Regions from separate parts of the Streptomyces sp. NPDC014656 genome, predicted to be linked through region 1. Evidence: riboswitches for the same ligand, from Rfam matches in the RefSeq annotation. Region 1 holds a riboswitch; each other region holds the start of a gene.
What was found. A riboswitch is a leader RNA that binds a small molecule or an ion and turns the genes downstream of it on or off. The one in region 1 is predicted to bind cobalamin.

Region 1 (5,683 bases):
CGGCCGACCGCCGCCACCTCGACGACTCCAACGAGGGCTGCCTCTCGGTCCCCACCGCCTACGCGGAGCTGGCCCGCCCGGACTTCGCCGAGGTCCACGGCCAGGACCTCCTCGGCAACCCCATCAAGGTCCGCGGCACCGGCTACTTCGCCCGCTGCCTCCAGCACGAGACGGACCACCTCTACGGCTTCCTCTACATCGACAAGCTCTCCAAGCGCGACCGCAAGGACGCCCTGCGCCAGATGGAAGAGGGCACCCCGCGCTACCCGGTCGTCGCCAACGGCTGACGCGCCCCGCGCACACGCCGAAGGGCCCCGCACCGTCGCCGGTGCGGGGCCCTTCCGCGTGTCCGTACGGGCTAGAAGTCCTCGTCCAGGTCCACCGAGCCCTCGACCGCCACCTGGTAGGCGGACGGGCGGCGCTCGAAGAAGTTCGTCAGCTCCTGGACGCCCTGGAGCTCCATGAAGGCGAAGGGGTTCTCGGAGCCGAAGACCGGGGCGAAGCCGAGGCGGACGAGGCGCTGGTCGGCCACGCACTGGAGGTACTCGCGCATCGACTCGGTGTTCATGCCGGGCAGGCCCTCGCCGCACAGGTCGCGGCCGAACTGGAGCTCCGCCTCGACGGCCTCCTTCAGCATGTCCGTGACCTGCACGCGCAGCTCGTCGTCGAAGAGCTCAGGCTCCTCCTTGCGGACCGTGTCCACGACCTCGAAGGCGAAGTTCATGTGCATGGTCTCGTCGCGGAAGACCCAGTTGGTGCCGGTCGCCAGGCCGTGCAGCAGGCCGCGGGAGCGGAACCAGTACACGTAGGCGAAGGCGCCGTAGAAGAACAGGCCCTCGATGCAGGCGGCGAAGCAGATCAGGTTGAGCAGGAAGCGGCGGCGGTCGGACGCCGTCTCCAGCCGCTCGATCTTCTCGACCGAGTCCATCCAGCGGAAGCAGAACTGCGCCTTCTCGCGGATGGACGGGATGTTCTCGACCGCCGCGAAGGCCGCCGCGCGGTCGTCCGGGTCGGGCAGGTAGGTGTCCAGGAGGGTCAGGTAGAACTGGACGTGCACCGCCTCCTCGAAGAGCTGACGGCTCAGGTACAGCCGCGCCTCCGGGGAGTTGATGTGCTTGTAGAGCGTCAGCACCAGGTTGTTCGCGACGATCGAGTCGCCCGTCGCGAAGAACGCGACCAGCCGGCCGATCATGTGCTGCTCGCCGGGGGTGAGCTTGGCGAGGTCGGCGACGTCCGAGTGGAGGTCGACCTCCTCCACGGTCCAGGTGTTCTTGATGGCGTCCCGGTAGCGCTCGTAGAAGTCCGGGTAGCGCATCGGGCGGAGGGTGAGCTCGAAGCCCGGGTCCAGGAGGTTCTTGTTCTCGTTGGTGCTCATCACTGGCAGGCCTCGCAGGACTCGGGGTTTTCCAGGGAGCAGGCGACCGCGTCGGGGTCGGCGACCTGCTGGACGGGGATCGGGGCGGCGGCGGACGCGGACGCGGCGCGGGCGATCCTCGTCGCCGGGCGGGAGCGCAGGTAGTACGTCGTCTTCAGGCCGCGCTTCCAGGCGTACGCGTACATCGACGACAGCTTGCCGATGGTCGGCGTCTCCATGAAGAGGTTCAGCGACTGCGACTGGTCGAGGAACGGCGTGCGGTCCGCCGCCATGTCGATCAGGCCGCGCTGCGGGATCTCCCACGCGGTGCGGTACAGGTCGCGGACCTCGGCCGGCACCCAGGTGAAGCCCTGCACCGAGCCGTTGGACTCGCGCAGCGCCTCGCGGGTCTGCGCGTCCCACACGCCGAGCTCCTTCAGCTCGGCGACCAGGTACGAGTTGACCTGGAGGAACTCGCCGGAGAGCGTCTCGCGCTTGAAGAGGTTGGAGACCTGCGGCTCGATGCACTCGTACACGCCGGCGATCGAGGCGATCGTCGCGGTCGGCGCGATGGCGAGGAGGAGGCTGTTGCGCATGCCGGTCGACGCGACGCGGGAGCGCAGGGCCGCCCAGCGCTCGGGCCAGTTCAGCTCGACGCCGTAGTGGTCGGGGTGGAGCACGCCCCGGGCGGTACGGGTCTGCTCCCAGGCCGGCAGCGGGCCGTTGCGCTCGGCGAGGTCGGCGGAGGCCTCGTACGCGGCGAGCATGATCCGCTCGGCGATCCTCGTCGACAGGGCGCGCGCCTCCGCCGAGTCGAAGGGCAGCCGCAGCTTGAAGAAGACGTCCTGGAGGCCCATCGCGCCCAGGCCCACCGGGCGCCACTTCGCGTTGGAGCGGCCGGCCTGCTCGGTCGGGTAGAAGTTGATGTCGACGACCCGGTCGAGGAAGGTGACGGCCGTGCGGACGGTCGCGTCGAGCCGGTCCCAGTCGATGTCCCCGTCGGCCACGAAGGCGCCGAGGTTGACCGAGCCGAGGTTGCAGACGGCCGTCTCGCCGTCGTTCGTGACCTCGATGATCTCGGTGCACAGGTTGGAGGAGTGGACGACCGTGCCGGGCTCGGCGGTCTGGTTGGCCGTGCGGTTGGAGGCGTCCTTGAAGGTCATCCAGCCGTTGCCGGTCTGCGCCAGCGTCCGCATCATCCGGCCGTACAGGTCGCGGGCCGGCATGGTCCGGCGGGCCAGCCCCTTCGCCTCGGCCGCGCGGTAGGCCGCGTCGAACTCCTCGCCCCACAGGTCGACCAGCTCGGGGACGTCGGCGGGGGAGAAGAGCGACCACTCGGCGTCGGCGTTCACCCGGCGCATGAACTCGTCCGGGATCCAGTGGGCGAGGTTCAGGTTGTGGGTGCGGCGGGCATCCTCGCCGGTGTTGTCGCGGAGCTCCAGGAACTCCTCGATGTCCGCGTGCCAGGTCTCCAGGTAGACGGCGGCGGCGCCCTTGCGCCGGCCGCCCTGGTTCACGGCGGCGACGGAGGCGTCCAGCGTCTTGAGGAACGGCACGATGCCGTTGGAGTGCCCGTTGGTGCCGCGGATCAGCGAACCGCGCGAGCGGATGCGGGAGTACGAGAGCCCGATGCCGCCCGCGTGCTTCGACAGCCGCGCGACCTGGTGGTAGCGGTCGTAGATCGAGTCCAGCTCGTCCTGCGGGGAGTCCAGCAGGTAGCAGGAGGACATCTGCGGGTGGCGGGTGCCGGAGTTGAAGAGCGTGGGGGAGGACGGCAGGTAGTCCAGGCGGCTCATCAGCCCGTACAGCGCCGCGACCTCGTCCAGGGCGCGGACGCTGTCGTCCTCGGCGAGGCCGGCGGCGACGCGGAGCATGAAGTGCTGAGGGGTCTCGATGACCTTGCGGGTGATCGGGTGGCGCAGCAGGTAGCGCGAGTAGAGCGTCCGCAGGCCGAAGTAGCCGAAGCGGTCGTCGGCGGCCGGGTCGACCAGCGCGTCGAGCCGGTCCGCGTGCAGGGCCGTGAAGGCCGCGGTGCGGTCGGCGATCAGGCCCTCGCGGTGGCCGGTGGCGACCGAGGCGGAGAAGGAGACCGCGCCCTGCGAGACCGCCTCGTCGGCGATGGTGAGGGTCAGGAGACGGGCGGCGAGGCGGGAGTAGGCGGGGTCCTCGGAGATGAGCCCGGCCGCGGCCTCGGTGGCCAGTTCGCGCAGCTCCGCCTCGTCCGAACCGGCGTGCCGGCCGCGCAGCGCGGCGGCGGCGACCCGTCCGGGGTCGGTGTCGGCGAGGTCGGCGGTGAGGTCGGTCAGGGTCCGCAGCAGTACGGTCCCGGGGCCGTCGCTCTCGATCGCGGCGGCCTCGGCGGCTGACGGACCCGCAGGCGCGATGGTCACGTGGGGGCTCTCCCTCGCTCGGCCCGGGGCCACGGCGGGGGAGGGGCGGGCGGGCAGCCGCACGCGCGGCCCCGTCCGCGTCCACCGGCCCATTCCGCGAGGCCCGGACGTCTTCGGCACCCGGAACGGACGGACCGGGCGCACCGTCGGCAGGTCTTCGGACTCCCTTCGTGGCGAAAGCGCACGAAGTACACCGTTGCGGGACAGTTCCGGATTCGCACCGGATTCCCCTGCGGCGACAGCGAGGACGAGCATACATGTGGGGGGCGCCGATCACGGCACCCCCCACATGTTGTGTCCCTCGTGGGTGTGAGACGGCCGGAAGACGGGTCCGGGGCGTCAGAGTTCCAGGCTGAGGGCGAGCAGCGGGGACAGGTCGGGCACCGGGCTCCAGTCCCGCTCGGGCAGCCGGGCGAAGCCCACCCGCTCGTAGATCCGGTGGGCGGTCGTCATCCGGTCCTGGGTGGACAGCACCAGCCGCTCGCACCCGTCGAGGGCCCGGGCCCGGTCGACGCAGGCACGTACCAGCGCCTCGCCGACGCCCCGGCCGCGCGCCGCGCGGGCCACGGCGAGGAGCCGGAACTCCGCCTCGCCGGGGCGGGCGATGTCCGCCCACTCCCGGCCGCCGGGCGTGAAGGTGACCGCGCCGAGCAGGGTCCCGCCGGGGTCCACGGCGACGAGCACCTCCGCCTCGGCGGCCCGCCGGGCGACGTCCTTCATCACCGGCAGGTAGTCGTCGTCCTCGCCGAAGGTGAGGTGCCCGTCGTCGAGGTAGGCGCGGGCGGTGAGCTCGCCCACCTCCTCGTACTCGTCCGGCCGTACGGCCCTGATCGTGAAGTCCATGCCCGGCAGTCTGCCCGGCGGGCACGGCGAGGGCCCGGGGTTTTCGCCGCCCCGGGCCCTCGTACCGCGTGCCTGCCGGCGGCTCAGTGGGAGCCGGCGCCGACCTTCGGCAGCTCGGTGCGGACGCCGGCGTCGCCGGCGTCGGCCGTGTAGTCCGACGGAGAGGTCTCGTCGACGCCCTCGGGGGCCTTGACGGCCTTGAGGACGAAGGTGAGGACCACCGTCACCGCGAGGTTGAGCAGGAAGGCGGTGAGGCCGATGTAGCCGATCTCCCCGATGCCCGGGATCTCGGCGGAGGAACCGGCGAAGTGCGCCTGCTTCGGCGTCGACACGTTGTACGCGGCGATGGTGCCGTACGCCATGCCGACCGCCCAGCCGGCGAGCAGCGCCCAGCGGTGGAACCAGCGGGTGAAGAGGCCGCCGACCAGGGCCGGGAAGGTCTGGAGGATCCAGATGCCGCCGAGGAGCTGGAAGTTGATGGCGACCGTCTTGTCCATGGTGAGGACGAAGACGAGGGCGCCGACCTTCACCAGGAGGGAGACCAGCTTGGAGACCTTGGTCTCCTGCTCGGGGGTGGCCTCGGGCTTGATGAAGTCCTTGTAGATGTTCCGGGTGAAGAGGTTGGCGGCGGCGATCGACATGATCGCGGCCGGCACCAGCGCGCCGATGCCGATGGCGGCGAAGGCCACGCCCGCGAACCAGGCGGGGAACATGTCCTCGAAGAGCTGCGGGATGGCGAGCTGGCCGTTCTGGACCTTGATCCCGGCGGCGATCGCCATGAAGCCGAGCAGCGCGAGCAGGCCCAGCATCAGCGAGTAGAGCGGCAGGATCGTGGTGTTGCGGCGGATGACCTCGCGGCTCTTCGACGACAGGGTCGCCGTGATGGAGTGCGGGTACATGAAGAGCGCGAGCGCCGAGCCGAGCGCCAGCGTCGCGTACGTCCACTGTCCGGCCTCGGCCGGCACGAGCCCGCCCACCTTGTTGGTGGTGAACTTCTCGTTCGCCGCGTCGAAGATGGCGTCGAAGCCGCCCAGCTTGATCGGGATGTAGATGATCGCCACCGCGATGACGATGTAGATCAGGGTGTCCTTGACGA
Region 2 (5,683 bases), on a different contig from region 1:
GGAGCGGCTCGGTCCATGCGAACGACGGCGATCGGCCACCCGTGGCTTGCGAGACGTTCCAGTACATTCGCGGCAACCGTCGACTTGCCCGAGCCCGCCCGTCCCTCGCACAGCACGATCTGCGGACCGCCCTCGGCCACCAACCGACCGTGCAGCTGGTCGAGGTGAGGGCGCGCGGCCAGTCCGAGAGCGGGCGCCCTATCCCGCACGTGCCGCAGGAACCCGTCCTTGGTGGCCGCCAGGGCATTGAGCGTATTGCTATCCCCGGCCAACAGTCGGGGTCGAACTCCGTCGAGAGAGAGCAAGTGGTTACGGATCTCCGACCCGGTGAGCCACTTGTGGAGGTTGTCGTCCAGATATCCGCTCAGCTGCCTGACGATTCCCTCAGGATTCCCTACGAACAGCTGCTCGTAGATGATGTGAACCAGCTCACGCAGGTTCTCCGGTGAGTAGTCCTTCACGTAAACGGACTGGAGATATCTCCAGAGGGTCTCCCGGTCTACGGGCTTGCCGTCGTCGGCCCAGACTCCGCACAGAGCCATGAAGTCGCGCCCTTGAGGGCCGGTAAGAATCTCTTCGTACTCGGCGAACGTCACGGCGGCTCTCGCCCGGTCGGCAAGGTCGCGCAGCGCGGGCGATCCGGTCGAGAGAACGAGTCGCACTTTCCTGCCGGCTGCAAGGTGGCTTGCGACGGCCTTGAGGAGGGCTGCCACGGATCGCAGCGACCAGGGCCCCCGCGACGGCACATCCTTCACCTGATCGCACCATGTTTCGCCCTTGGCCACGAGCTGGAACTCGATGCCTTCACCAGCCTGTCCCACAGGCTCAAGACGGATCCGCGAGGCCTCTCCGCGCAGGAGGTCCGCGACCTTCAGCGCGGTCCACCAGTTCTCGTACCGGTTGCCCGCCTTGTCCGCCGCTCCGCCCGACAGCCCCATCGCGCATCACTTCCCCAGTGCGCCGCAACGGACTCCTCACCGGGGAGTCCATGGCCAAGCACTGTATTACCTGCCGGCTCATCCGTGGCCTGTGTTTCGAGCATGCGCCTCCATGCGGTCACTCGCCGCCCAGCCGGCCACAGCTGAGCCCCGAGGCGCCGCACGAAGCCTGTCGACAGGGGATCGGCCACCTGCGGCCGCGACGCACCGGTGCGCGACCACACCCCCGAGCGGATAATTGCGCCATCATGCACAGGTGCAAAGTGCACCCAGTCCAACCCACCCCTGACGGTTGATCAGGAAAGTCAGCAACAGGTCAGCATCAGTACCGCCCGAGACCGCTCCCGAACGCCATGAATCGCCAAGATCAACGATTGATCTCACTCGCTCTGACCTGCAAAAAGCCTGCTCAGTCACCTACCTGCTAGCCTCACCAGGAGGTATCCATGAGGATGCTGATCAACGTGCCCGAGACCGTCGTCGCCGACGGATTGCGGGGGCTTGCCGCCGCTCATCCCGAGTTGACCGTGGACGTGGAGCGGCGGGTGGTGGTGCGGCGGGACGCGCCGGTGGCGGGGAAGGTGGCGCTGGTCTCGGGGGGCGGGTCGGGGCACGAGCCGTTGCACGCGGGGTTCGTGGGGCCGGGGATGCTCGACGCGGCGTGCCCCGGGGAGGTCTTCACGTCGCCCGTGCCCGACCAGATGGTGCGGGCCGCGGCCGCCGTGGACAGCGGGGCGGGGGTGCTGTTCGTGGTGAAGAACTACACCGGGGACGTGCTGAACTTCGAGATGGCGGCCGAGCTCGCCGAGGACGAGGGCATCCAGGTCGCCAAGGTGCTCGTCGACGACGACGTGGCCGTGACGGACAGTCTGTACACGGCGGGGCGGCGCGGGACCGGTGCCACGCTCTTCGTGGAGAAGCTGGCCGGGGCTGCGGCGGACGAGGGCGCGCCGCTGGAGCGGGTGGAGGCGCTGGCGCGGCGGGTGGTCGCGCGGTCGCGGTCGTTCGGGGTGGCGCTGAGTGCCTGCTCCACGCCGGCGAAGGGCAGTCCGACCTTCGACCTGCCGCCGGGGGAACTGGAGTTGGGCGTCGGGATCCACGGCGAGCCGGGGCGGGAGCGGCGCGGGATGATGACCGCCGGGGAGATCGCCGAGGTCGCCGTGGACGCCGTCCTGGAAGACCTGCGGCCGTCGGGTCCGGTGCTGCTGCTGGTGAACGGGATGGGCGGGACGCCGCTCCTGGAGCTGTACGGCTTCAACGCGGAGGTGCGGCGGGTGCTGGACGCCCGGCGGGTGCCGGTGGCGCGCACACTGGTCGGGAACTACGTGACCTCGCTCGACATGGCGGGCTGCTCGGTGACCGTGTGCGCGGCCGACGAGGAACTGCTGCGGCTGTGGGACGCGCCGGTGGCGACCCCCGCGCTGCGCTGGGGCCGGTGAGCGGGCGATGACGAAGACGACGGAGACGACGTACGGTGCCGCCTTCACGGTCCGGTGGATGGAGACGGTGGCGGCGGCGGTCGAGCGGGAGGCCGGCCGGCTCACCGAGCTGGACTCCGCGATCGGCGACGCGGACCACGGGGCCAATCTGAGGCGCGGGTTCGCCGCCGTGGCCGAGGCCCTGGCGAAGGAGCCGCCCGCGACGCCGGGCGCGGTCCTCGTGACCGCCGGACGGCTGCTGATCTCGACCGTGGGCGGGGCCTCCGGGCCGTTGTACGGGACGCTGCTGCGGCGGGCCGGAAAGGCGCTCGGCGAGGCCGGGGAGGTCTCGCGGGCGGAGCTGGCGGACGCGCTGGCCGCCGGGGTCGCGGAGGTCGGGCGGCTCGGCGGGGCGGTGCCGGGCGACAAGACGATGCTGGACGCGCTGACACCGGCGGCGGACGCGCTGCGCGAGTCGTTCGCCGCCGCGCGGGCCGCGGCGGAGGCGGGCGCGCTCGCGACCGTGCCGCTGCGGGCCCGCAAGGGCCGGGCCAGCTATCTCGGCGAACGGTCGGTCGGGCACCAGGACCCGGGGGCGACGTCCTCCGCGCTGCTGTTCGCCGCCCTGGAGGAGGTGGCGGCCGGATGAGCGGCGGTCCGGGCAAGGTCGGGATCGTGCTCGTCTCGCACAGCGCGGCCGTCGCCGCCGCCGTCGCCGAGCTGGCCCGCGGGCTCGCCGGCGGGGGCGGCCTGGCGCCGGTCGCGGCGGCGGGCGGCACGCCCGACGGCGGGCTCGGCACGAGCTCCGAGCTGATCACCGGGGCGGCGAAGGCCGTCGACGCGGGCGCCGGGGTGGCCCTCCTGGTGGATCTGGGCAGCGCGGTCCTCACGGTGAAGGCCCTCCTCGCCGAGGGCGACGGACTCCCGGCGGGGGCCCGGCTCGTGGACGCCCCCTTCGTGGAGGGCGCGGTGGCCGCCCTGGTGACGGCGAGCGCCGGCGGCGACCTCGACGCGGTCGCCGCCGCGGCCTCGGAGGCGTACGACTACCGCAAGGTCTGACCCTCATCGCGATGCGGGGTCGGTCACTCGCGCTCCGGAGTGCGAGTGACCGACCCCGCATTGTGATGAAGCAGGTCAACCCACTAATGTCACAGGGCCTTGGTGTTCGGGAAACCGGTGCAGTACCGGTGCGGCCCTCGCCACTGTGATCGGGAGGTCAGGCTCCATCCCCCCGGGGAAGCCACTGCTCCGCCGCGGGAGACCGTCGTGGGGTGGGAAGGCGGAGTCGGACGTCACTACCGTCAGCCAGGAGACCGGCCAGGGCGCGTGTCCATCCACGAGGTGCTGGAGAGGGTCTCCCGATCATGCATATAGCCGAGGGGTATCTGCCCCCCGTCCATGCGGCCGCCTGGGGCGTCGCATCGGCTCCGTTCGTCGTCCACGGCGTCCGCGCGCTCACCCGCGAGGTGCGCGCCAACCCCGAGTCCACCCTGCTGCTCGGCGCCTCCGGCGCCTTCACGTTCGTCCTGTCCGCGCTCAAACTGCCGTCGGTGACGGGGAGTTGCTCCCATCCGACCGGCACGGGGCTGGGTGCCATCCTGTTCCGGCCGCCGATCATGGCGGTGCTCGGCACGATCACCCTGCTGTTCCAGGCGCTGCTCCTCGCCCACGGCGGGCTGACCACCCTGGGCGCGAACGCCTTCTCGATGGCGATCGTCGGGCCGTGGGCGGGGTACGGCACGTACCTGCTGTTCCGGCGGTCCGGGGCGCCGCTCATGGTCGGCGTCTTCTCCGGGGCGTTCGTCGCCGACCTCTCCACCTACTGCGTGACCAGCGTCCAGCTGGCCCTCGCGTTCCCCGACCCGGGCAGCGGGGTGGCGGGCTCGCTCGCGAAGTTCGGCGGGATCTTCGCGGTGACGCAGATCCCGCTGGCGGTCAGCGAGGGCCTGCTGACGGTCCTGGTGATGCGGCTGCTCACGCAGTCCAGCAAGGGGGAGCTGCTGCGGCTGGGCGTGCTCGCCCGGCCGAAGGCGGCCGAGCGGCACGAGGAGGCGGCGGCGTGATGAGCCGGAACGCGAAGATCAACGGTCTGCTGCTCCTGCTGGTGGCCGCGCTGGCCGTACTGCCGCTGGCGCTCGGGCTCGGCGACCACAAGGAGGAGCCGTTCACCGGCGCCGACGCGGAGGCCGAGACGGCGATCACCGAGATCGAGCCGGACTACGAGCCGTGGTTCAGCCCGCTGTACGAGCCGCCGTCCGGCGAGATCGAGTCGGCGCTCTTCGCCCTCCAGGCGGCGCTCGGCGCCGGCGTCCTCGCCTACTACTTCGGGCTGCGGCGCGGCCGGCGGCAGGGCGAGGAGCGGGCGGCGGCCCGTGCGGAGGGCGGCGCGCCCGCCCCGGACGCGGACAAGGACGCGTAGCCGCCGATGCTGCCGATCGACGCGGCGGCGCACAGCAGTCGCTGGCGCCGCCGCCATCCGGCGGAGAAGGCCGCGCTCGGTTTCGGTCTGACGCTGTGCGCGGTGTGCCTGCCGCCCTGGCCGGGGGCGCTCCTGGTCGCGGCGGCCACGCTCTGCGTGCTGCTCGGTCCGGCCGGCGTGCCCGGCCGGCAGCTGTGGCGGGCCTTCCGGATCCCGCTGGGCTTCTGCGTCACGGGGGCCGTGCCGCTGCTCTTCGCGGTGGGCGGGCCCGGGGGGCTCGTGGCCTGGGCGCCGGGCGGTCCGGCGCACGCCGGGGAGCTGCTGCTGCGGACGGCGTCCGCCTCGCTGGGCGTGCTGCTGTTCGCCTTCACCACGCCGGTGTCGGACGTGCTGCCGCGGCTGGTCCGGGCCGGGGTGCCGGCGCCGGTGGTGGACGTGGCCCTGGTGATGTACCGGATCGTGTTCCTGCTGCTGGACGCGCAGAGCAAGGTGCGGCAGGCGCAGGCGGCGCGGCTCGGGGCGACGACCCGGGCCTCGGTGTGGCGCTCGATGGCGGGCCTCGGCGCGACCTCGTTCGTCCGGGCCTTCGACCGGGCGCAGCGGCTCCAGACCGGACTCGCCGGACGCGGTTACGACGGCACCCTGCGGGTCCTGCTGCCCGGGACGCCCGTCTCCCGCCCGTTCCTCGCGGCGACGGGCGGTCTCCTGTCGGGGCTCGTCGCCCTCACCCTCGTACTGGAAAGGCTTCTGCCATGACGGCCCCCCTCCCTGTCGTGGAGCTGGTCGGCGCGGGTTTCGCGTACGAGGACGGACCCCCGGTCCTCACGGACGTCTCCTTCGCCGTGCGCGAGGGGCGGGCGGTGGCGCTGCTCGGGCGCAACGGCGGCGGGAAGACGACGCTGCTGCGG
Region 3 (5,683 bases), on a different contig from region 1:
GCGGCGAGGGTGCCGTAGACGCAGCGCAGGAGGGTGGTCTTGCCGCTGCCGTTGGGGCCGATGAGGCCGACGGTCTCGCCGGGGCGGGCGGTGAGGTCGGCGGCGCGGAGCCGGTCGTGGTGGCTCAGGGCTTCGAGGCGCAGGCCGGTCACGGGGCGGCTCCTTCGGGGCGGCGGCGCATCAGCCAGAGGAAGAAGGGGCCGCCGGTGAGGGCGGTGAGGACGCCGACGGGGATGTCCTGGGGGGCGGCGAGGGTGCGGGCGCCGAGGTCGGCGGCGACGAGGGCGACGGCGCCGCCGAGGGCGGCGACGGGGAGCAGTCGGCGGTGCGGGGCGCCGACTGCCAGGCGGGCGGCGTGCGGGGCCATGAGGCCGATGAAGCCGACGGCGCCGCTGGCGGCGACCATGACGGCGGTGACGAGGGAGGCGAGGACGAAGACGGCGGCGCGGAAGCGGCCGGTGTCCAGGCCGAGGGCGGTGGCGTCCTCCTCGCCGGTGAGGAGGAGGTCGAGGGGGCGGGCGAGGGCGAGGAGGACGCCGGTGCCGAGGACGAGGACGGCGGCGGGGAGCGGGAGGGTGTCCCAGCGGGCGGAGCCGAGTCCGCCGAGGGACCAGTGGAGGGCTTCCTGGAAGTGCTCGGGGCGGCCCGCGGTGACGAGGAGGAGGGTGGTGAGGGCGGACAGGACGTAGGAGACGGCGACGCCGGCGAGGACGAGGCGGGGGCCGGTCATGGTGGAGCCGCGGCGGGCGAGTCCGTAGACGAGGACGAGGGCGAGGAGGGAGCCGGCGAAGGCGCCGGCGGGCAGGGCGAGGGCGGTGGAGGCGCCGATGCCGAGGACGATGACGAGGACGGCGCCGGTGGAGGCGCCGGAGGAGATCCCGAGCAGGAAGGGGTCGGCGAGCCGGTTGCGGACGAGTGCCTGGAGGACGGTGCCGACGACGGCGAGTCCGGCGCCGACGACGGCGCCGAGGAGGACCCGGGGCAGCCGCACGTCGAGGACGATCGTGCGGTACGGGGAGGGCGCGGCGCGGCCGGTGAGCGCGTCGAGGACCTGGCCGGGCGGGATCCGTACGGAGCCGAGGGCGAGGGAGGCGAGGACGGCGGCGGCGAGCGCGGCGAGGAGTCCGGCGAGGACGGCGGCGTGGCGGAGCCGCCCGGGGCCGGACGGCTCGGGCGCGGCGGCCCGGCCGTCCGGGCGGACGGTGGTGGTGGCGGTCATCGGGCGGTGGCGGGGTGGAGCTGGGCGGCGAGCTTGTCGACGGCGGCGGGGACGCGGACGCCGAGGACGGTGTCGGAGAGGGGGAGGACGGCGAAGCGGCGGTTCCTGATGGCGGGGACGTCCTTCAGGGCGGGGTCGTCGAGGAGGCGGCGCTTCTTCTGTTCGACGGTGGTGGTGCCGTAGTCGTAGATGAGGACGACCTCGGGCTTGCGGGCGACGACCTGTTCCCAGGTGGCGTCGCCGAAGGGCTTGGCGAGGTCGGCGAAGACGTTGCGGCCGCCGGCGCGGGTGATGAGGTCGTCGCCGATGCCGTCGCCGCCGGCGGTGAAGGCGGTCCTGTCGCCGCTGTCGTAGACGAAGACGGAGACGGGGTCGACGCCCTCGATGCGTTCGGCGGTGGCGGCGAGGGAGGCGCGGGCGTCCCGCGTCCACTTCGCGGCGCGGTCGGGGACGCCGAAGGTGCGGCCGACCTCGGTGACCTCGCGGTAGAGGTCGTCGACGGAGACGGGGCCGTCGGCGCAGTACTCGCCGTTCAGGCGGCTGGTGATGCCGGCCTTCGCCAGGTCGTCGCGGGCGCGTCCGGCCTTGGCGTCGAAGGCGCTGGTGTAGCCGCCGTAGACGAAGTCGGGGTTCGCGGCGAGGAGGGCCTCCTTGGAGGGGTACTCCTTCGCGAGGACGGGGACGGCGTCGTAGGCCTTCCGATAGGCGGGGAGGACGGCGTCGTCGAGGTAGGCGGTGCCGACGAGGGACTTCTCCAGGCCGAGGGCGAGCAGCACCTCGGTGACGTGCTGGTTCATGGTGACGGCGCGCTTCGGCGGGGCCTGGTAGGTGGTCGTCACGCCGCAGTTGGTGACGGTGTACGGGAAGCCGGGCGCGGGCTTCGCGGCGGTGGGCGCGGCCTGCGGGGCGGCGCAGGCGGCGAGCAGCGGGAGCAGGGCGAGCGCGGACGGCAGCGTGCGGCGCCGGGTCATGGCGGAGCCTCCTCCGGGGATTTCCACGTCCCCGATCGGCGGTGAGAAGGCGGCAGGTCAGTTCCTGGCTGGCGGCCCCCGGGGAGGGGGCCGGTCACAGTGGCGGGACCGCGCCGGGTTCGCACCGGCTTCCTGGGTCCTGCCGCCCTGAAAGGTCGCGGTCAGACTAGCGGTACGGCTACGCGTACGCCTCGACGACCTTGACGTCCTCCTCGGTCACGACGCCCTCGACGATCGTGTAGGAGCGGAACTGGAAGTCGCCGGCGCCGTCGGTGTCGGCGGTGGAGACGAGGACGTAGTGGGCGCCGGGCTCGTTGGCGTAGGTGATGTCGGTGCGGGAGGGGTACGCCTCGGTCGCGGTGTGCGAGTGGTAGATGATCACGGGCTCCTCGTCCCGGTCGTCCATCTCGCGGTAGAGCTTGAGGAGGTCGGCGGAGTCGAACTCGTAGAAGGTGGGCGAGCGCGCCGCGTTGAGCATGGGGATGAACCGCTCGGGGCGGCCCGAGCCGACCGGACCCGCGACCACGCCGCAGGCCTCGTCGGGGTGGTCCGCCCGGGCGTGTTCCACGATCCGGTCGTACAGGTCTCGGGTGAGGGTCAGCATGCCGACAGGATAAGCATCCGGGCCGCCGCGTACCGAGGGGTGGTACGGGGCGGCCCGGATGCTGGGACGGGGTGGGTCAGGAGCGCTTGGCGAAGGCGGCGCCCTCGGGGTCGCGGGCCTTGAGCACCAGGTAGGCGACGGCGAGGAGGAGGCCCCAGACCGGGGCGCCGTAGAGGGCGACGCGGTTGCCCTCGTCGATGCCCATGGTGACGACGACCAGGCCGATGAAGGCGAGGGCGAAGACGCTGGCCCAGATGCCGCCGGGGGCCTTGAAGGAGGACTGGGGCAGCTCGCCCCGGTCGGCCTTGAGGCGGAAGCGGATCTGGCAGATCAGGATCATGATCCAGGCCCACATGCCGGAGATGGTGGCGAAGGAGACGACGTAGTTGAACGCCTCGCCGGGCCACTGGTAGTTGATCCAGACGCCGACCATCATCAGCGCGGCGGAGAAGGTGGTGCCGACCAGCGGGGTGCCGCTCTTCGTCAGCCGGGTGAAGAGCTTCGGGCCCTGGCCGTTGAGCGCGAGGTCGCGCAGCATGCGGCCGGTGGAGTACATGCCCGAGTTGCAGGAGGAGAGGGCGGCCGTCAGGACGACGAAGTTGACGATCGCGGCGCCGGCCTGGAAGCCCATCTCCTCGAAGGCGGCGACGAACGGCGAGACGCCCGGCTTGAAGTGGGTCCACGGGACGACCGACAGGATCATGATGAGCGCGCCGACGTAGAAGACGGCGATGCGCCACGGCACGGTGTTGATGGCCTTGGGCAGGACGGTCTTCGGGTCCTTCGACTCGCCGGCGGTGACGCCGACCAGCTCGACGGCGAGGAAGGCGAACATGACCATCTGGAGGGTCATGAGGGTGGAGACGATGCCGTCCTCGCCGGCGAAGAAGCCGCCGAGGTCCCACAGGTGGGTGATCGAGGCGGTGTCACCGGCGTCGGAGAAGCCGATCGTGAGGATGCCGGCGCAGATCAGGATCATGCCGACGATGGCGGTGACCTTGACCATGGAGAACCAGAACTCCAGCTCGCCGAAGAGCTTCACGGAGATCAGGTTGGCGCCGTACAGGATGACGGTGAAGACGAGGGCGGACAGCCACTGCGGGATGTCCCACCAGTACGTCATGTAGGTGGCCGCGGCGGTGACTTCGGTGATGCCGGTGACGACCCAGAAGAGCCAGTACGTCCAGCCGGTGACGAAGCCCGCGAAGGGGCCGATGAACTCCCGCGCGTACTCCGAGAAGGAGCCGGAGACGGGGCGGTACATGAGGAGTTCGCCGAGCGCCCGCATGATGAAGAAGATGACGAGGCCCGCGAGGGCGTACGCGAGGATCAGGCTGGGGCCCGCCTTGGAGATGCCCTTGCCGGCTCCGAGGAAGAGGCCGGTGCCGATGGCACCGCCGATCGCGATCATCTGGATCTGACGGGCGCCGAGTGCCCGGTGGTACCCCTCGCCCGGGGCGGAGTCCGCGGCCTCATTGCCGTCGTGCTGCTTGTCGACCCGCACTGAGGTCATGGTGGTGCGCCTTTCTCCATGCTGATCCGCGCGACCGCTGCTGCGTCTGCTGCGGATCGGATCCTTATCCCCCCGGATGTGGATGGAGTGCTACCGGCGGTCAGCCGGCCCGAGCGCCCTCGGGAACAGGGGTGGCGTGCCCGAGTGGTCGTGAAGATTTATCACGGGGTGGGGGGTGATCGACGGAGTTGGGTGTGGCGCGCACCACGAAAAGAGGGGTGCAAAAGGAACTCAAGACGACAAAGCGCCCGCCCTGATAACGAGTTCGTTATCCGGATTTGAGCGTCCGCTGAGCGAACGCCCTGCCGCGTCGGGGCTCAGGACATCAGCGTCTCGACCAGTGACTCCTGGAGCGCGCCGAGCCAGAGGTAGGCCATCACCATCGGCTTGCGGGGGTCGCTGTCGGGCAGCCGGTAGAGCCGCTCGCTCTCCTCGTCCTCGGTGATCTCCAGGCGCGTGGCGATGGTCAGCCGCAGGTCGTTGAGGGTGCCGAGCCAGGCCCGGGACTCGTCGGGGGTCAGCTTCAGGAGGGCGGACTCCTCGGGCCCCCCGGAGGTCAGCCCGTCCAGGGCGCGCACCACGGCGAGGGCGTCCTCGCGCTTGCGGGCGCGCAGGTCGTTCTCGGTGTAGCGGCGGAAGTCGGCCGCGGCGGCCCGCAGCTCCTCGGTGTCGTCCCCGTAGGCGTCGGGGAAGAGCCGGCGCAGGGCGGGGTCGGAGGGCGGCTTGCTGGGGCCCTCGGCGAAGAGGGCGGCGAGCGGGTCGGCGTCCGCCCCGGGCTCGTCGCCGGGGCCGATCAGCTCCAGGAGCTGGACGGCGAGGGAGCGCAGGATGGAGACCTCGACCTCGTCGAGCGCGACGGCCGCTCCGCCGCCGGGCACGGCCTCGAAGTGGCCGGCCATCAGCCGCGGTCCTGGGTGAGGGTGGCCCACAGTCCGTAGCCGTGCATCGCCTGCACGTCCCGTTCCATCTCCTCGCGGGTGCCGCTGGAGACCACCGCGCGGCCCTTGTGGTGCACGTCGAGCATCAGTTTGTGCGCCTTGTCCTTGGAGTAGCCGAAATACGCCTGGAAGACGTAGGTGACGTAGCTCATCAGATTCACCGGGTCGTTGTGCACGAGGGTGACCCAGGGGACGTCGGGCTCGACGACCGCGGAGACCTCCTCGGCCGACTCGGTCCGTTCGATCTCGATAGGCGCGATGCTCACTTACCCCATGCTGCCACCCGGGACCCCCTGTCGCACAAACGGGCCGCCCCGCCGGTGCCGCCGCCGGGCCGTCCGCCGACACCGCCCTGGTATTCGTCAGATTGACGAATAGTGCGCTAGCATCGGTGACATGAACGCTGCGGACCTTGGGCTCCCGGTGGACGTGCCGTCG
Region 4 (5,683 bases), on a different contig from region 1:
GCGGGCTGGCAGGGCCGCCGCCTCGCGCTGGAACCGGCGGCCCTGGCGACGGCCCGCTAGGGACGGGCGGGAGCCCTACTCGTCCCCGGGGCCCTACTCGTCCCCGGAACCCTCCAGGTCGCCCTCGGTCTCCAGGAACACCCGGCGCAGGGCGGCCAGGGTCTCCGGGTCCGGCTTCTCCCACATGCCGCGCGACTCGGCCTCCAGGAGGCGCTCGGCGATGCCGTGCAGGGCCCAGGGGTTGGCCTCCTTGAGGAAGGCCCGGTTGGTCTCGTCGAGGACGTACTCCTGGGTGAGCTTGTCGTACATCCAGTCGGCGACGACCCCGGTCGTGGCGTCGTAGCCGAAGAGGTAGTCGACCGTCGCGGCCAGCTCGAAGGCGCCCTTGTAGCCGTGGCGGCGCATCGCCTCGATCCAGCGCGGGTTGACCACCCGGGCCCGGAAGACCCGGGAGGTCTCCTCCACCAGCGTCCGGGTGCGGACGGTCTCCGGGCGGGTCGAGTCGCCGATGTACGCCTCGGGGGCGGTGCCGCGCAGCGCGCGGACGGTCGCCACCATGCCGCCGTGGTACTGGAAGTAGTCGTCCGAGTCGGCGATGTCGTGCTCGCGGGTGTCGGTGTTCTTCGCCGCGACCGCGATCCGCTTGTACGCCGTCTCCATCTCGGCGCGCGCCGGCCGGCCTTCGAGCCCGCGCCCGTACGCGTACCCGCCCCACACCGTGTACACCTCGGCGAGGTCGGCGTCGGTGCGCCAGTCCCGCGAGTCGATCAGCTGGAGGATGCCGGCGCCGTAGGTGCCGGGGCGGGAGCCGAAGATGCGGGTGGTGGCGCGGCGTTCGTCGCCGTGCTCGGCGAGGTCGGCCCGGGTGTGGGCGCGGACGTGGTTGTCCTCGTCCGGCTCCTCCAGGCCCGCGACCAGCCGGACGGCGTCGTCGAGGAGCCCGATGACGTGCGGGAAGGCGTCCCGGAAGAAGCCGGAGATGCGCAGGGTGACGTCCACGCGCGGGCGGCCGAGCTCGGCGAGCGGGATCGGCTCCAGGCCGTTGACCCGGCGGGACGCCTCGTCCCACAGCGGGCGCACGCCGAGCAGGGCCAGCGCCTCGGCGACGTCGTCGCCCGCGGTGCGCATCGCGCTGGTGCCCCACAGGGAGAGGCCGACGGAGGTGGGCCACTCGCCGTTGTCCGTGCGGTAGCGCTCCAGGAGGGAGTCGGCGAGCGCCTGGCCGGTCTCCCAGGCGAGCCGGGACGGCACGGCCTTGGGGTCGACGGAGTAGAAGTTCCGGCCGGTCGGCAGCACGTTGACCAGGCCGCGCAGCGGCGAGCCGGACGGGCCGGCCGGCACGAAGCCGCCGTTCAGGGCGTGCACGGCGTGCGTCAGCTCGTCCGTGGTGGCCGCCAGGCGCGGCACGACCTGCTCGCAGGCGAAGCGCAGCACCGCGTGCACGTCGGGCCCGTGCGCGGCGGCCACGGCCGGGACGGCGTCCACGGACCAGGCCGCCGCCTCCATCGCCTCGACCAGGGCGCGGGCCTCCGCCTCCGCCTCGTCGGCGGTGGTCCGGGTCGCGGCTCCCTCGTCCAGGCCGAGCGCCTCGCGCAGACCGGGCAGCGCCTGGGTGCCGCCCCAGATCTGGCGGGCGCGCAGGATGGAGAGGACCAGGTTGACCCGGGCCTCGCCCTCCGGGGCGCCGCCGAGGACGTGCAGGCCGTCGCGGATCTGGGCGTCCTTGACCTCGCACAGCCAGCCGTCGACGTGCAGCAGGAAGTCGTCGAAGCCGTCGTCCTCCGGGCGCTCCTGGAGGCCGAGGTCGTGGTCGAGCTTGGCGGCCTGGATCAGGGTCCAGATCTGGGCGCGGATCGCGGGCAGCTTCGCCGGGTCCATGGAGGAGATCTGGGCGTACTCGTCGAGCAGCTGCTCCAGGCGCGCGATGTCGCCGTAGGAGTCGGCGCGGGCCATCGGCGGGACGAGGTGGTCGACGAGGGTGGCGTGGACGCGGCGCTTGGCCTGGGTGCCCTCGCCGGGGTCGTTGACGAGGAAGGGGTAGACGAGCGGCAGGTCGCCGAGGGCGGCGTCGGGGCCGCAGGCGGCCGACAGGCCGGCGTTCTTGCCGGGCAGCCACTCCAGGTTGCCGTGCTTGCCGAGGTGGACCATGGCGTCGGCGCCGAAGCCGCCGTCCTCGGCGCGCGCCGCGATCCAGCGGTAGGCAGCCAGGTAGTGGTGCGAGGGCGGCAGGTCGGGGTCGTGGTAGATCGCGATCGGGTTCTCGCCGAAGCCGCGCGGCGGCTGGATGAGGACCAGGAGGTTCCCGCGCCGCAGGGCGGCGAGCACGATGTCGCCGTCGGGGTTGCGGGACCGGTCGAGGAACATCTCGCCGGGCGCCGGGCCCCAGTGCTCCTCGACGCGCTCGCGCAGCTCCCGCGGCAGCTCGGCGTACCAGCGCTTGTAGTCGGCGGCCGGGATGCGGACCGGGTTCTTCGCCAGCTGCTCCTCGGTGAGCCAGTCCTGGTCGTGGCCGCCGGCCTCGATGAGGGCGTAGATCAGCTCGTCGCCGTCGCCGGAGACCAGGCCGGGGAGGTCCTCCTCCGGGCCGAAGTCGTAGCCCTCGGCGATCAGGCGGCGCAGCAGGGAGACGGCGGAGGCGGGGGTGTCGAGACCGACCGCGTTGCCGATGCGGGAGTGCTTGGTGGGGTACGCGGAGAGGACGAGCGCCAGCCGCTTCTCGGCGTTCGGGATGTGCCGCAGGCGGGCGTGGCGGACGGCGATGCCGGCGACGCGGGCGGCGCGCTCGGCGTCGGCGACGTAGGCGGGCAGGCCGTCGGCGTCGATCTCCTTGAAGGAGAACGGGACGGTGATGAGCCGGCCGTCGAACTCGGGGACGGCGACCTGGCTGGCCGCGTCCAGCGGCGACAGGCCCTCGTCGTTCTCCTCCCAGTTCGCCCGCGAGCCGGTGAGGCAGAGCGCCTGGAGGACCGGCACGTCGAGCGCGGCGAGCGCGCCCGCGTCCCAGGACTCCTCGTCGCCGCCGGCCTGGGCGGCGGCCGGCTTGGTGCCGCCGGCGGCGAGGACGGTGGTGACGACGGCGTCGGCGCCGCGCAGGACTGCGAGCAGCTCCTCCTCGGGGGCCCGCAGGGAGGCCACGTACAGCGGGAGGGCGCGGGCGCCGGCGTCCTCGATCGCGTCGCACAGGGCGCCGACGAAGGCGGTGTTCCCGCTCATGTGGTGGGCGCGGTAGTAGAGCACGGCGATCGCCGGGCCCTCGGTGACGCGGGCGGTCCGCTCCAGGGGGCCCCAGGTGGGGGCGGCGGCCGGGGCCTCGAAGCCGTGGCCGGTGAGCAGGACGGTGTCGGAGAGGAAGCGGGCCAGCTGCCCCAGGTTGGCGGGGCCGCCGTGGGCGAGGTAGGCGTGCGCCTCGGTGGCGACGCCGACGGGCACGGTGGAGGCGGCCATCAGCTGGGCGTCGGGGGCCTGTTCGCCGCTGAGGACGACGACCGGCTTCCCGGCGGCGAGGACCGTGTCGAGCCCCTCCTGCCAGGAGCGGACGCCGCCGAGGAGGCGGACGACGACCAGGTCGGTGCCGTCGAGGAGGCCCGGGAGGTCGGCGAGGGGCAGCCGGGAGGGGTTGGCGAAGCGGTACGCGACCGGGCCCTCGGGCGCGGCGGCGTTCGCCGCCCGGGCACTGAGCAGGTCGGTGTCGGAGTGCGACAGCAGCAGGAGCATGGCGAGGCTCAGGCCCTTCCTCGGGGTTTCCGCGCCCCGGGTGGTCGTGGTCGGCGGGGAGTTCCTGGCTCACCCGGGCCGTCGCCGGCTCGGGCTCACAGTGGCGGGACCGCGCCGGATTCTCACCGGGCTTCCTCCCCGGGGTCCTGGGACCCCATGCCGATCTGCATAGTAGAGCGTGCCGTCGGCGGGCCGGAGGGGGCCGGAGAGTCGGCCGGATCACACTCGGTGGCCGCCCGGTTCCCCGTGGGTATGCTCGCCGCCATGCCGCCGACCCCGCCCACCCCGCCCGAACCGGGCGAACCTCGCATACGGGACCGTGGCGACGCGTGCCCGGGGGCGCTCCGGCTGCACGCCGCCGCCGACGGGTTCCTCGCCCGACTCCGCCTGCCCGCAGGGCGCTTGACGCACCATCAGGCACTCGCCCTGGCCGGTGCGGCGGAGGCCCTGGGCGACGGGCGGATCAGCGTCACCTCGCGCGGCAACGCCGAGCTGCGCGGCCTCGCCGAGGGCTGCGGCGCGGAACTCGCCGCCCTCCTCGACGCGGCGGCCCTGCTGCCCTCCCCCACCCACGAGCGGGTCCGCAACATCGTGGCCACCCCCGCCGCCGGAACCGACGGACTCGGCCACGCCGACGTGCAGTTGTGGGCCCGCGCCCTCGACGCGGCGCTCTGCGCCGAGCCCCGCGCGGCGGCCCTCTCCGGCCGCTTCCTCTTCGTCCTCGACGACGGCCGCGGCGACGTCGCCGGCCTCGGCGGCGATGTGACCTTGATCGCAGCACCGGACGGCGCCGCGACCCTCCTCGCCGGCTCCGGGGCCTTCGCCGTGGCCGCCGCCGACGCCGTCCCCGCCGCCCTCGCCTGCGCCCTCGCCTTCCTCGACGCCGCCGAAGCCGCCGGGACCGGCGCGTGGCGCCCGCGCGAGCTCCCCGCCGGGCACCTCCCGGACTGGGCCCGCGCCCTGGCCGGAGCGGGGATCACCGCGGAGCCCGTACCCCTCCTCCCTCCCCCGTCGGCGCCGCCGCCCGCACCCGGCCCGCTCGGCGACCGCGCCCTGCACGTCCTCGCCCCCCTCGGCCGGCTGACCGCCGCCCAGCTGCGGGCCCTCGCCGAAGGCGCGGCCGAGGTCCGGCTCACGCCCTGGCGCGGCGCGGTCGTGGTGGGGGCCGCCGCCGGCCGGCTCCCCGCCCTGGCGGCCCACGGGCTGATCACCGACCCGGCCGACCCCGGCACCGGGGTCACCGCCTGCACCGGCACGCCCGGCTGCGCCAAGTCCCTCGCCGACGTGCGGGCGGACGCGGCGCGCGCGCCCGGCGGCCCGCTGCCCGTGCACTACTCCGGGTGCGAGCGCCGCTGCGGGCACCCGCACGGCGCCCGGATCGAGGTCACCGCCCGGGACTCCGGCACCTACCTGCTGGACGGCGCCCCCGTCCCCCGCACCGCCCTGGCCGAGGCCGTCGCGGCGGCCCGCAAGACATCGACGTCGATGGAGAGCCGATGATGTACGAGTACGAGAAGGACGGCGCCGAGATCTACCGCCGCTCCTTCGCCACGATCCGCGCCGAGGCGGACCTCTCGGGGATGCCCGACGACGTCGCCACGGTCGCCGTCCGCATGATCCACGCCTGCGGCATGACCGACCTCGTCCGGGACCTCGCGTACTCCCCCGGGGTCGTCGCGCACGCCCGCGCCGCGCTCCGGGCCGGCGCCCCCGTCCTCTGCGACGCGCAGATGGTCGCCTCCGGCGTCACCCGCAAGCGGCTGCCCGCCGACAACGAGGTGCTGTGCGCGCTCTCCGACCCGGCCGTGCCCGCCCTCGCCGCCGAGCTGGGCACCACCCGCTCCGCCGCCGCCCTCGAACTGTGGCGCGACCGCCTCGAAGGCTCGGTCGTCGCCATCGGCAACGCCCCCACCGCCCTCTTCCACCTCCTGGAGATGATCGCCAAGGGCGCGCCGAAGCCGGCCGCCGT

Region 2: it holds a riboswitch for cobalamin, as region 1 does, so the genes downstream of both, ACF1ED_RS35700 (energy-coupling factor ABC transporter permease) here and ACF1ED_RS05250 (ribonucleoside-diphosphate reductase subunit alpha) in region 1, are expected to answer to the same signal.
Region 3: it holds a riboswitch for cobalamin, as region 1 does, so the genes downstream of both, ACF1ED_RS24040 (ABC transporter substrate-binding protein) here and ACF1ED_RS05250 (ribonucleoside-diphosphate reductase subunit alpha) in region 1, are expected to answer to the same signal.
Region 4: it holds a riboswitch for cobalamin, as region 1 does, so the genes downstream of both, cobN (cobaltochelatase subunit CobN) here and ACF1ED_RS05250 (ribonucleoside-diphosphate reductase subunit alpha) in region 1, are expected to answer to the same signal.

The regions. Positions count from the first base shown of each region.
Region 1 is NZ_JBIBZN010000002.1:316,273-321,955, reverse strand. It holds gene def (peptide deformylase) at 1-287, shown strand, start outside; gene ACF1ED_RS05255 (ribonucleotide-diphosphate reductase subunit beta) at 359-1,375, opposite strand; gene ACF1ED_RS05250 (ribonucleoside-diphosphate reductase subunit alpha) at 1,375-3,744, opposite strand; cobalamin riboswitch at 3,875-4,033, opposite strand; gene ACF1ED_RS05245 (GNAT family N-acetyltransferase) at 4,084-4,587, opposite strand; gene mctP (monocarboxylate uptake permease MctP) at 4,671-5,683, opposite strand, start outside.
Region 2 is NZ_JBIBZN010000025.1:56,343-62,025, reverse strand. It holds gene ACF1ED_RS35720 (hypothetical protein) at 1-938, opposite strand, end outside; gene dhaK (dihydroxyacetone kinase subunit DhaK) at 1,385-2,377, shown strand; gene dhaL (dihydroxyacetone kinase subunit DhaL) at 2,385-3,005, shown strand; gene ACF1ED_RS35705 (PTS-dependent dihydroxyacetone kinase phosphotransferase subunit DhaM) at 3,002-3,415, shown strand; cobalamin riboswitch at 3,471-3,693, shown strand; gene ACF1ED_RS35700 (energy-coupling factor ABC transporter permease) at 3,721-4,419, shown strand; gene ACF1ED_RS35695 (energy-coupling factor ABC transporter substrate-binding protein) at 4,419-4,775, shown strand; gene cbiQ (cobalt ECF transporter T component CbiQ) at 4,782-5,531, shown strand; gene ACF1ED_RS35685 (ATP-binding cassette domain-containing protein) at 5,528-5,683, shown strand, end outside.
Region 3 is NZ_JBIBZN010000011.1:89,073-94,755, reverse strand. It holds gene ACF1ED_RS24050 (ABC transporter ATP-binding protein) at 1-152, opposite strand, end outside; gene ACF1ED_RS24045 (FecCD family ABC transporter permease) at 149-1,219, opposite strand; gene ACF1ED_RS24040 (ABC transporter substrate-binding protein) at 1,216-2,190, opposite strand; cobalamin riboswitch at 2,228-2,376, opposite strand; gene ACF1ED_RS24035 (Mov34/MPN/PAD-1 family protein) at 2,369-2,794, opposite strand; gene ACF1ED_RS24030 (amino acid permease) at 2,871-4,307, opposite strand; gene ACF1ED_RS24025 (DUF2017 domain-containing protein) at 4,625-5,206, opposite strand; gene clpS (ATP-dependent Clp protease adapter ClpS) at 5,206-5,511, opposite strand; gene ACF1ED_RS24015 (nicotinate phosphoribosyltransferase) at 5,642-5,683, shown strand, end outside.
Region 4 is NZ_JBIBZN010000013.1:161,411-167,093, reverse strand. It holds gene abc-f (ribosomal protection-like ABC-F family protein) at 1-60, shown strand, start outside; gene cobN (cobaltochelatase subunit CobN) at 94-3,714, opposite strand; cobalamin riboswitch at 3,753-3,887, opposite strand; gene ACF1ED_RS27175 (cobalamin biosynthesis protein CobG) at 3,967-5,214, shown strand; gene ACF1ED_RS27170 (precorrin-8X methylmutase) at 5,214-5,683, shown strand, end outside.